2 regions of the Fundidesulfovibrio putealis DSM 16056 genome follow, and region 1 is predicted to be linked to the other one. Evidence: predicted binding sites of a transcription regulator. Region 1 holds the regulator's gene; the other holds the start of a gene.
What was found. The regulator sigma-54, encoded in region 1, starts transcription at its own class of promoters, with help from an activator protein. The targets are predictions, from matches to a motif close to CTGGCACGGNNNNTGCTT.
Positions count from the first base shown of each region.

Region 2: a site for sigma-54 is predicted at 2,892-2,909, ahead of G453_RS0112620 (anion permease). Genes of this name have one in related genera too.

Region 1 covers NZ_AUBQ01000004.1:184,041-188,512, reverse strand. Annotated here, with positions in the region: gene rapZ (RNase adapter RapZ) at 1-138, opposite strand, end outside; gene G453_RS0103795 (PTS sugar transporter subunit IIA) at 273-725, opposite strand; gene hpf (ribosome hibernation-promoting factor, HPF/YfiA family) at 725-1,267, opposite strand; gene rpoN (RNA polymerase factor sigma-54) at 1,308-2,747, opposite strand; gene G453_RS0103780 (KdsC family phosphatase) at 2,866-3,426, opposite strand; gene G453_RS0103775 (CTP synthase) at 3,427-4,472, opposite strand, start outside.
Region 2 covers NZ_AUBQ01000015.1:15,715-20,186, forward strand. Annotated here, with positions in the region: gene G453_RS0112610 (FumA C-terminus/TtdB family hydratase beta subunit) at 1-381, opposite strand, end outside; gene G453_RS0112615 (fumarate hydratase) at 381-1,217, opposite strand; gene G453_RS0112620 (anion permease) at 1,322-2,752, opposite strand; gene G453_RS0112625 (CocE/NonD family hydrolase) at 3,100-4,209, opposite strand.

The sequences.
Region 1 (4,472 bases):
CTTGGCCATGAGGCTCGCGGGCAGACCGTCCACGCAGAAGTAGCCCAGATCCTCGAAGACATTGAGCGCTGTGGACTTGCCTGAACCTGATAGTCCGGAAATGACCACCACAGGCAGCTTTTCGCCCGGATGCGGCATGGGGAAGGCTCCTTTGTTTCGTGTGGGGGCAGGACGCTCGCTGCGGGGCAGCAGCGAAAAGTCCCCGCTCGCGCATTTGGCGCGTGCGGGGACTTCACTAACAAATGATCAGGCCGACGTCATGACGAACCGTATCACGCGTGGCTGGTGACAACCCGCCAGAGGCTTTCGCGGTCTTGCGCTTCCAGGAATGCTCCCCGGAAGCTCTCGTCGGACAGAAGCCTGGATATCTGGGCAAGGATGCGCAGGTGCATGCCGGCCACATGCTCCGGGGCCAGCACCAGGAAGAAGATGCGGCACGGCTTGTGGTCCAGAGCCTCGAAATCGACGCCTGACGTGCTGCGCCCGGTCACGATGACGATCTCCTTGAGGGAGTCCATTTTGCCGTGTGGAATGGCCACTCCGTCGCCAATGCCGGTGGTGCCCAGGTTTTCGCGCTCCATGAGCACCCGCAGGGCCTTCTCGGCGTTCACTTCCGGGAAGGCCGCCGCAACCGGGGCCACCAGTTCGGCCAGCACCTCGGACTTGTCGCCGGACTTCAGGTCGTCCAGCACGAAGTCCTTGCGCAGAAACTCCCCAAGCCGCATCAGCGGGATACTCCAGGATCGATCAGGCCGAAGTCTCCGTTCTTGCGCTTGTAGATCACGTTGATGCTGTCGGTCTCGGAGTTCAGGAACACCAGGAATTCGTACTTCATGGCTTCCAGCTGCTCGGCAGCTTCCTCGACGCCCATGGGCTTCGGGTTGTACTTGTCGGACTCCTCGATGGAGTGGACCTTGCCCTCGTCCGTGAGGCTGACCACGCCCATGGTGACGGCGGCGGAACCGGCAACCTTGCGGCGGTCCTTCATCTTCTCGCGCATCTTGCGGATCTGGGACTCGAGCTTGTCGGTGATCAGGTCCAGCGTGGAGTACATGTCGTCGGAGCGCTCGTGGGCAGCGATGTGGATCGTGTCGGCGTCGATGATCACGTCGGCGATCTGGCGGGTCTTCTCCACCATCAGGGTGACGATCACTTCGGCATTGTCAGAATTAGGCATGTATTTCGCCAGCTTGTCGAAACGCTTGTTGGCGTATTCGCGCAGGCCGGGGGACGGTTCAAAATTCTTGAAGTGAAAAGCAATGTTCATATCTTCCTCCGATGTGTGTCCGCGGGTGGATGCGGTGTGATTACAATACAGCCTTGCGCTTCGACGAGGACTCGATACCCATGGCCATACGATACTTGGCCACGGTCCTGCGGGCAATGTTGACCTGCAATTTTTGCTTGAGGATGTCCGCGATCTGCTCGTCGCTGACGGGCTTCTTGTGGTTCTCGCCGGAGATGAGCTGCTTGATGAGCGCCTTCACCGATTCGGAACCGACGGAAGTGCCGTCGTCCAACTCCAAAGAGGAGTTGAAGAAAAATTTGAGCTCGTAAATGCCGTGGGGGGTGGCCACGTACTTGCTCGTGGTAATGCGGCTCACCGTGGATTCGTGCATGCCGATGTCGTCGGCAACGTCCTTGAGGATAAGGGGCTTTAGCTTGGTAACGCCCACCTCGAAGAAATCCCGCTGGAACTTCACGATGGATTCCAGGACCTTGAACAAGGTGCGCTGGCGCTGGTACAGGCTCTTCATGAGCCACTGCGCAGAGCGCATCTTGTCCTGGAAGTAGTCCTTGTCCTTGCCGCCGCTGCCCCGGGACATGTCGCCTGAATAATACGGCGATAGTTGCAGTTTGGGCAGGCCGTCCTCGTTCAGCACGATGACGAAGTCGTCGCCGTACTTGTACACGTAGGCGTCGGGGCTGACGTACACCGGGTCGGAGGAGCTGAAATGCGATCCGGGAAGCGGATCGAGAGTCTGGATGATGTCCAGGTACTCCTTGATCTCCTCCATGGTGATCTTGAACTTCTTGGCAAGAGGCTTGTAGCGCTTCTTTTCCAGGTCTTCCAGGTGCTCACGCACGATCTCGATGAGCACGGGATCGGTGTAGCCGTAGAATTCCAGCTGCACCAGCAGGCACTCCTGCGGGGTGCGTGCCGCCACGCCCACAGGGTCGAAGCGCTGCAGGGCGTAAAGAACCGCTTCCACTTCGGGCACGCTTGCCTGGGCGTCCTCGGCGATTTCCTCCACCGTGGATTGCAGGTACCCCATACCGTCCAGATTGCCAACGATTGAGGCAGCGATGACGCGCTGGGCCGCAGTGAAGGGGGAAAGGTTGATCTGCCAGGAAAGGTGTCCGTCCAGAGAGGTTTTCGAGGCAAGACGGGCCTCGAAAGACATTCCCTCCTCCGGGGCCTCGTATTCGCGGGCGGTGGCCTGGCGCGAGGTGGAGGCGAAGTCGCCGATGTAGTCGTCCCATTCGGCGGTCTTCAGGAGTTCGCGCTGCATGGCGCCCTCTTCCTGAGTGGCGTCGGGAGCGCGGGATTCCTCGGCCATGGTCGGGGCGGGACGCTCGTCCTCGATCACGACCTCTTCCAGCAGCGGGTTCTCCAGAAGCTCCTGCTGCACGGTCTCCATCAGCTCAAGCCGGGAAAGCTGCAACAGCTTGATGGCCTGCTGGAGCTGGGGAGTCATCACCAGCTGCTGCGAAAGCTTAAGTTGCTGTCTGAGCTCGAGGGCCATCGTGCGCGCGCGTTCCTTTGTTTGAATTTGGGCGGCTAGCAAGAAAAATGCCGGACGCGCCCGTTCAACCTGCGCGGTTATGCACTAAAAGCTCGCACGTGGCAAGACTTGGGGGGAATCAGTCACGCCATTCGCGCCACATTCGATCGAGTTTTCCCTGCGCCAGCAGTATGAAGCGGATGGCTTCGCGCACCGCGCCGCATCCGCCGGGCCTTTTGGAAATCCAGGCGGCAATGCGAAGAATTTCCGGCTGCGCGTCGACCGGGGCCAGGGGCAGGCCCACGCGGGCCATTATCTGCGCGTCCAGCCAGTCGTCGCCCATGTAGGCCACCTGGGAGAACTCGAGGCACTTGGCGGCCATGATCTTTTCGAGCACGGGGAGCTTGCGCAAGTGCCCGCCGTGGAATTCACGGATGCCGAGTTCCCGCGAGCGCTGTTCGGCCTGGATGTTGCCCAGGCCGCTGATCACCGCCACCTCGATCCCGGCGTGCTGGCAGAGCTTCACGCCCATGCCGTCCTGGATGCCGAAACGCTTGAGGCCGGGGCCGGGGCCGTCGTGGCTCACTGCGTTGTCGGTGAGCACGCCGTCCACGTCCAGCACCAAGAGGCGCACGGGCCTGGCCAGCGCCAAGGCCCGGCGCATGCCGGGCCTTGAGCCGATTCGGGCGGGACGCCTCATTTATTTCTTGCCGCGCGCGGCCTTGGACGCCTTGATGAACTCGCGGAACAGGGGGTGGGGGCGCATGGGGTTGGAGTTGAACTCCGGATGGAACTGACAGCCCAAAAACCACGGATGCTCGGGCAACTCCACCATTTCCACCAGGGATTCGTCGGGCGACAGGCCGGAGAACATCATGCCCTTTTCTTCCATGCGGGCGTAGTAGGCCTTGTTAAACTCGTAGCGGTGGCGGTGGCGCTCCTCGATCTGGGGCTTGGCGTAGGCTTCCATGGCCTTGGTCTCGGTCTTCACCACGCAGGGGTACGCGCCCAGACGCATGGTGCCGCCCATTTCAGAGTCGGCGTCGCGGCGTTCGATCTTCTTGGTGCGGAAGTCGTACCATTCGCGCATCAGGTAGATGATGGGGTCCGGGCTCAGGCGGTTGAACTCCTCGGAGTTGGCCTCGGTGAGTCCCAGCACGTTGCGGGCGAACTCGATGCAGGCCAGCTGCATGCCCAGGCAGATGCCGAAGAAGGGCACCTTGTTCTCGCGGGCGTACTTGATGGCCGCGATCTTGCCTTCCACGCCGCGCGAGCCGAAGCCGCCGGGCACCAGGATGCCGTCCAGGCCGCCCAGGCGTTCGGCCACATTCTCGTCGGTGATCTCCTCGGAGTTCACGTAGACCAGGTTCACGCTCACGTCGTTGGCCACGCTGGCGTGCACCAGGGCCTCGTGCAGGCTCTTGTAGGCCTCCTTGAGGTCCACGTACTTGCCCACGATGGCGATGCTGACCTCTCCCTGGGGATTGCTCAGCTTGTGGGTGAGGGTCTGCCATGCTTCCAACTCGGCGTTCTTGGCGGGCAGGCGCAGCAGGATGGCTATCTTCTGGTCCACGCCCTCGGCGTAGAGCTTCAGGGGCAGCTCATAGATATTCTTCACGTCCACGGCGTTGAACACGGCGTCCGGGTCCACGTTGCAGAAGAGCGCGATCTTGGTCTTGAGGGACTGGTCCAGCTCGATCTCGGAGCGGCAGATGATGATGTCGGGCTGGATGCCGATGGACCGGA
Region 2 (4,472 bases), on a different contig from region 1:
CCCGCCTGTGGCTCCCAGGTAGACGCCGCCGTGCTCCATAAGGGCCGCGCGCATCAGCGGCAAGCGCCTGCCCTTGCCGATGGAGGCCCGCACGCCGAGCTGGTGCAGGCGCGGGGCGTAGGGGTCCATGCGGCTGGCGGAGCTTGGCCCGGCAGCGCCGATGGGGCGGTGCTGGGTCATGGGGCTTGGCCCCACGTAGTAGATCACCGCGCCCTCCAGGGGGAAGGGCTCGGGCAGCCCGGCGTCCAGGTCGTCAAGCAGGCGCTGGTGGGCTTCCTCGCGCGCGGTGTAGAGCGTGCCGGTGAGATAGAGCACGTCTCCGGCGCGAAGCCCTGCCGCATCTTCTGCGGAGAGGGGCGTGGACAGCGCGCGGGTGCGGATCACAGGACGACCTCCACGCGCCGGGCGCAGTGGCACTGGATGTACACGGCCAGGGGCAGGGCGTCGCGGTGGCAGGGCGCGGCCAGCACCTTGACCCCCAGGCAGGTGGTATTTCCGCCAAGGCCCAGCGGGCCGGTGCCCAGGCGGTTCACGGCTTCGCACAGCGTCTCTTCCAGCTGGGCCATGGCCGGGTCGGGGTGGATGTTGTCGATGGGGCGCAGCAGGGCTTTCTTGGCGTTCAGCGCGGCCAGCTCGAAGCTGCCGCCAATGCCAAGCCCCAGGCTGACAGGCGCGCAGACCCCGTGGCAGACCTCGGCCACGCAGCGCACCGCGAAATCGCGTACGGCGTCCAGGTCGCTGTGCGGGGCAAGCATGGCCACGCGCGAGGCGTTGTCGGCGCTTGCACCCTCGGCGGTCATGACGATGCGCAGCGTGTCGCCGGGGACGATGTCGAAGTGGATCACCGCCGGGGAGTTGTCGCCCCGGTTGATGCGCGTGAAGGGGTCGCAGGTGGATTTTCGCAGGAACCCTTCGCGGTAGCCTTTGACCATGCCTTCATTGATGGCCTGGCGAAGGCCCATGCCGTCCACGCGCACGTCCTCGCCCATCTCCACGAAGAACACGGCCATGCCGCAGTCCTGGCACAGGGGCAGGCCCAGCTCGGCGGACAGGGCGGCGTTGTCCAGCAGCTGGCGGAAGGCTTCGCGCCCCATGGGCGTCTCTTGCGCCTGGGCGCGCAGGAAGGCGCGATGGACGTCCGGGGGCAGGCGGCGGTTGGCGGCGACGCACATGGCTGCGACCTGGTCGACCACGGCCCGGGCGGGGATTTTCCGCATGAGTGCTCCTGCATGTATTGGCCTGGGCGGCCGGGGCCGCCCAGACGTGCGGCCTTTGCTCCGGAGTCACTCCGAAGCAAAGGCTGGCGAAGCGAACGGGTCGGCTACACTCTGGCGAGGTTCCAGGGGAAGCCGACCAGGAGGAACACTCCGAGATACACGATGCCGAAGACCAGGCCCAGCAGCCAGAACTCTTTGCCCTTAACGTAGCCTGATCCGTAATAGATGGGCGAGGGGCCCGTGCCGTAGGGGGTGATGACCCCCATGATGCCGAGCGTGGAGCACAGCAGCATGGACACCAGGGGCATGTTGATGCCCGGCACGGCCATGGCTGCGGCCAGCATCACCGGCAGCATGGCGGCCACGTGGGCGGTGACGCTTGCGAACATGTAATGGCTCGCGAAGAACACCACCACCAGCCCGATCATGGCCGCCGTGGGCGAGAGGCCCTGGAGCGAGCCGGAGATGGACTTGGCGAACCAGTCCAGGAAGCCGGTCCTGGAGAGGCCGCCAGCCAGGGTGACCAGGGTGGCGAACCAGGCCAGCACGTTCCAGGCCTGTTTGTTGCTCACGATGTCGTCCCAGGTGACCACGTTGAACAGGCACATGAGGCAGATGGCCGCGATGGCCACGGTGGTGCCGTTGATCTCCTTGCCGAGGAGTATCCAGCAGGCCAGGGCTCCGGCGGCCAGGAGCCCCATGATGATCTCGCGCGCGGAGATGGAGCCCAGCTTGGCAAGCTCCCCGGCAGCCCAGATGGGCGCGTCGTCGGAGGATTTCTTCGTGGGCGGGTAGATCACGTAGGCCAGGAGCGGGGTGATCGCGAAGAGGATGATGCCCACGGGCAGGAAGCTCATGAACCAGTCGTTCCAGGAGAGGGTCACCTTGGCGGTCTTCTCCACCAGGGACTGGGCCAGCAGGTTGGGGGCGAGCGCGGTGAGGAACATGGAGGAGGTCACGCAGGTGGTGGCCAGGGCGGTCCACATCAGGTAGCCGCCCAGTCCGCGCGGGTTGTCCTCGGGGGTCGAGCCGTAGAGCGGCGGGATGTTCTTGATGATGGGGAAGATGGTGCCGCCGCTGCGGGCCGTGTTGGAGGGCATGAACGGAGCCAGGATCAGGTCGGCCAGGGCCACGGCGTACCCGAGGCCCAGGGCGCGCCTGCCCATGAGCTTGATGAGGGTCAGCGCGATGCGCTTGCCCAGGCCCGTTTTCTCATACCCCAGGGCGAACATGAAGGCCGCGAAGATGAGCCAGACCGTGCCGTCGGAGAAGCCGGACAAGGCCCACTTGATCGACTCTGCGGGGGTGCCCGCCTTGCCGGGTGCGGCGGGGATCAGGTTGAGCACGGCCACGAGGGAGACTCCCAGGAGCCCGGCCAGGGCGGGGGCGATGGGCTCGAGGACCAGGGCGGCGACAACGGCCACGAAGATCGCGAAATAGGTCCAGGCGCCGGAGGACAGCCCTGCCGGAGCGGGCAGAAGCCAAAGGGTCAATCCTGCGATCACCGGGATCAGGGCTTTCACGTTCAGTTTCATCGTTGCTCCTCTCATGGTGTTCTGGTCATGGTGTTCTGGCCGCCCGGCTATGCCGCGCATGTCTTGCCGCCGGGCGTGGGCAGGACACGATACGCCGATGTGCCGCCCTTCGTGGCGCGGCGGGACGCTCACGATGAATAGGCAAGGTTGATGCCAGCCCTGTTTGTCGAGAATATACAGTGAGATAGAGCGCTTGTGCGGCGGGGTGTCGGCAAAGGAGGATAACCTGGATTATGGCAAATGTTGGCAGGGCAACATAATGCAGCATTTCCAGTGTATTACGTGCAATTCCTGAAGGAATGGCCATAACCTGGGCTATGAGGGTTCGCCCTGGTCTGGGGGGCGGCTTATTGCGCCGTGTCGTCGATCATGAAGGCTGCGCAGCCGGTATTGTTGAATTTTTCGCAGTTCTCCAGGGCCTTTCGGGCGGCCTCCTCTGCGGTGCGCTTGCCCGAAGCCCAGCCGTAGCCGCCCTTGCTCCCCATGAAGAAGGACTTGTGGGGCGGGGACTCCAGGTAGTTTTCGAAGTCCGTCCTGCCTTTTTCGGACAGTTTGCGGGGAGCGGGGACCTTGGGCCGCTCCACAGCCATGGGCGCGGCGCGTTGCCTCAGGCCGCAGGTTGCCAGGAATGCGTCCACATAGGGCGTCCATTGGGGGATGCCCAGGCGGGAGAAGAGAGTATGCCCATCCTCTCCAAAGGCGGGTGCCATGACGAATTGGGCCTTGCCTCCGGCGGAGGTGTAGGCGGCGTACAGCTCGCGTGCGAGCCCAGGCCCGAAGAAGCGGTCGTTCTCGCTGTAGACGAAGAGCGCCGGGACGCGCGCGGTGCGGCCATACTGGGCGAAGGCGCTCACCAGGTTGGATGGCTTGATCACCACGTCGGGCGCCTTGGAGCCTTTGCCCCCCGCGAAGTTGATGACGGCCACCACGCCCTGAGGCGGGTCCGAGGCCAGGGCCAGGGTGGCAAGGCCGCCTGCGGATTGCCCCACGCAGATGATCGTGTCCGGGTCCACGTAGGGCATGGTCTTCATGAAACGGATGGCCTCGCGGATGTCCTCGGCGGCCTTGCGGCCTGATGCGGCGTAGTCCGGGTCGTCGCCGGGGCCGACGCCTTCCACGAAGCCCCCGGCGGAGGAGCCGTAGCCCCGGCGCATGAAAACCAGCACGACAAAACCCCTGCGGGCAAACTCCTCAGCCTCCCGCAGCCTGGAGATGGCGTTCATGCCCGGCCGGTCCTTGGGGTCCCGGGGGGTGCCGTGGCTTATCACCACCAGGGGATGGCGCGAGGCGTCGCCGGGGCGGACCACCACGGCCTCCAGGAGGGTGGGGGGGCCGCCCTGGCTGAACCTGGCCGGGAGGGACATCTCCTCCACCAGCAGCGCGGCCCAGGCGGAGCGTGCGCCGCCTGGGGCCAGGCCGCCCAGCAGAAGCAGGCAGGCCAACAAAGCGGCCAGCATGTTTGGGATCCCGGCTGCGCTGCGCGGTCCTGATCCTGGAGCCAGCCGATGCAAACCCGATGGGAGCGGAACGTGACATGGGAATCGTGCGGGCATCTCATACTCCTGGCCCATGTCCGGGGTGATTTGTGGGGGGACGCGGGGCATCGGCACAATACCTGTGAAAAACAAAGACATGGAAGTCAAGACGCGCACAGTCGCGCCTGACCGGATCGTCGGCGGCGTGTTGCCGCAGGGGGGCTGTCCGGGCTGCGCCGCAGGAC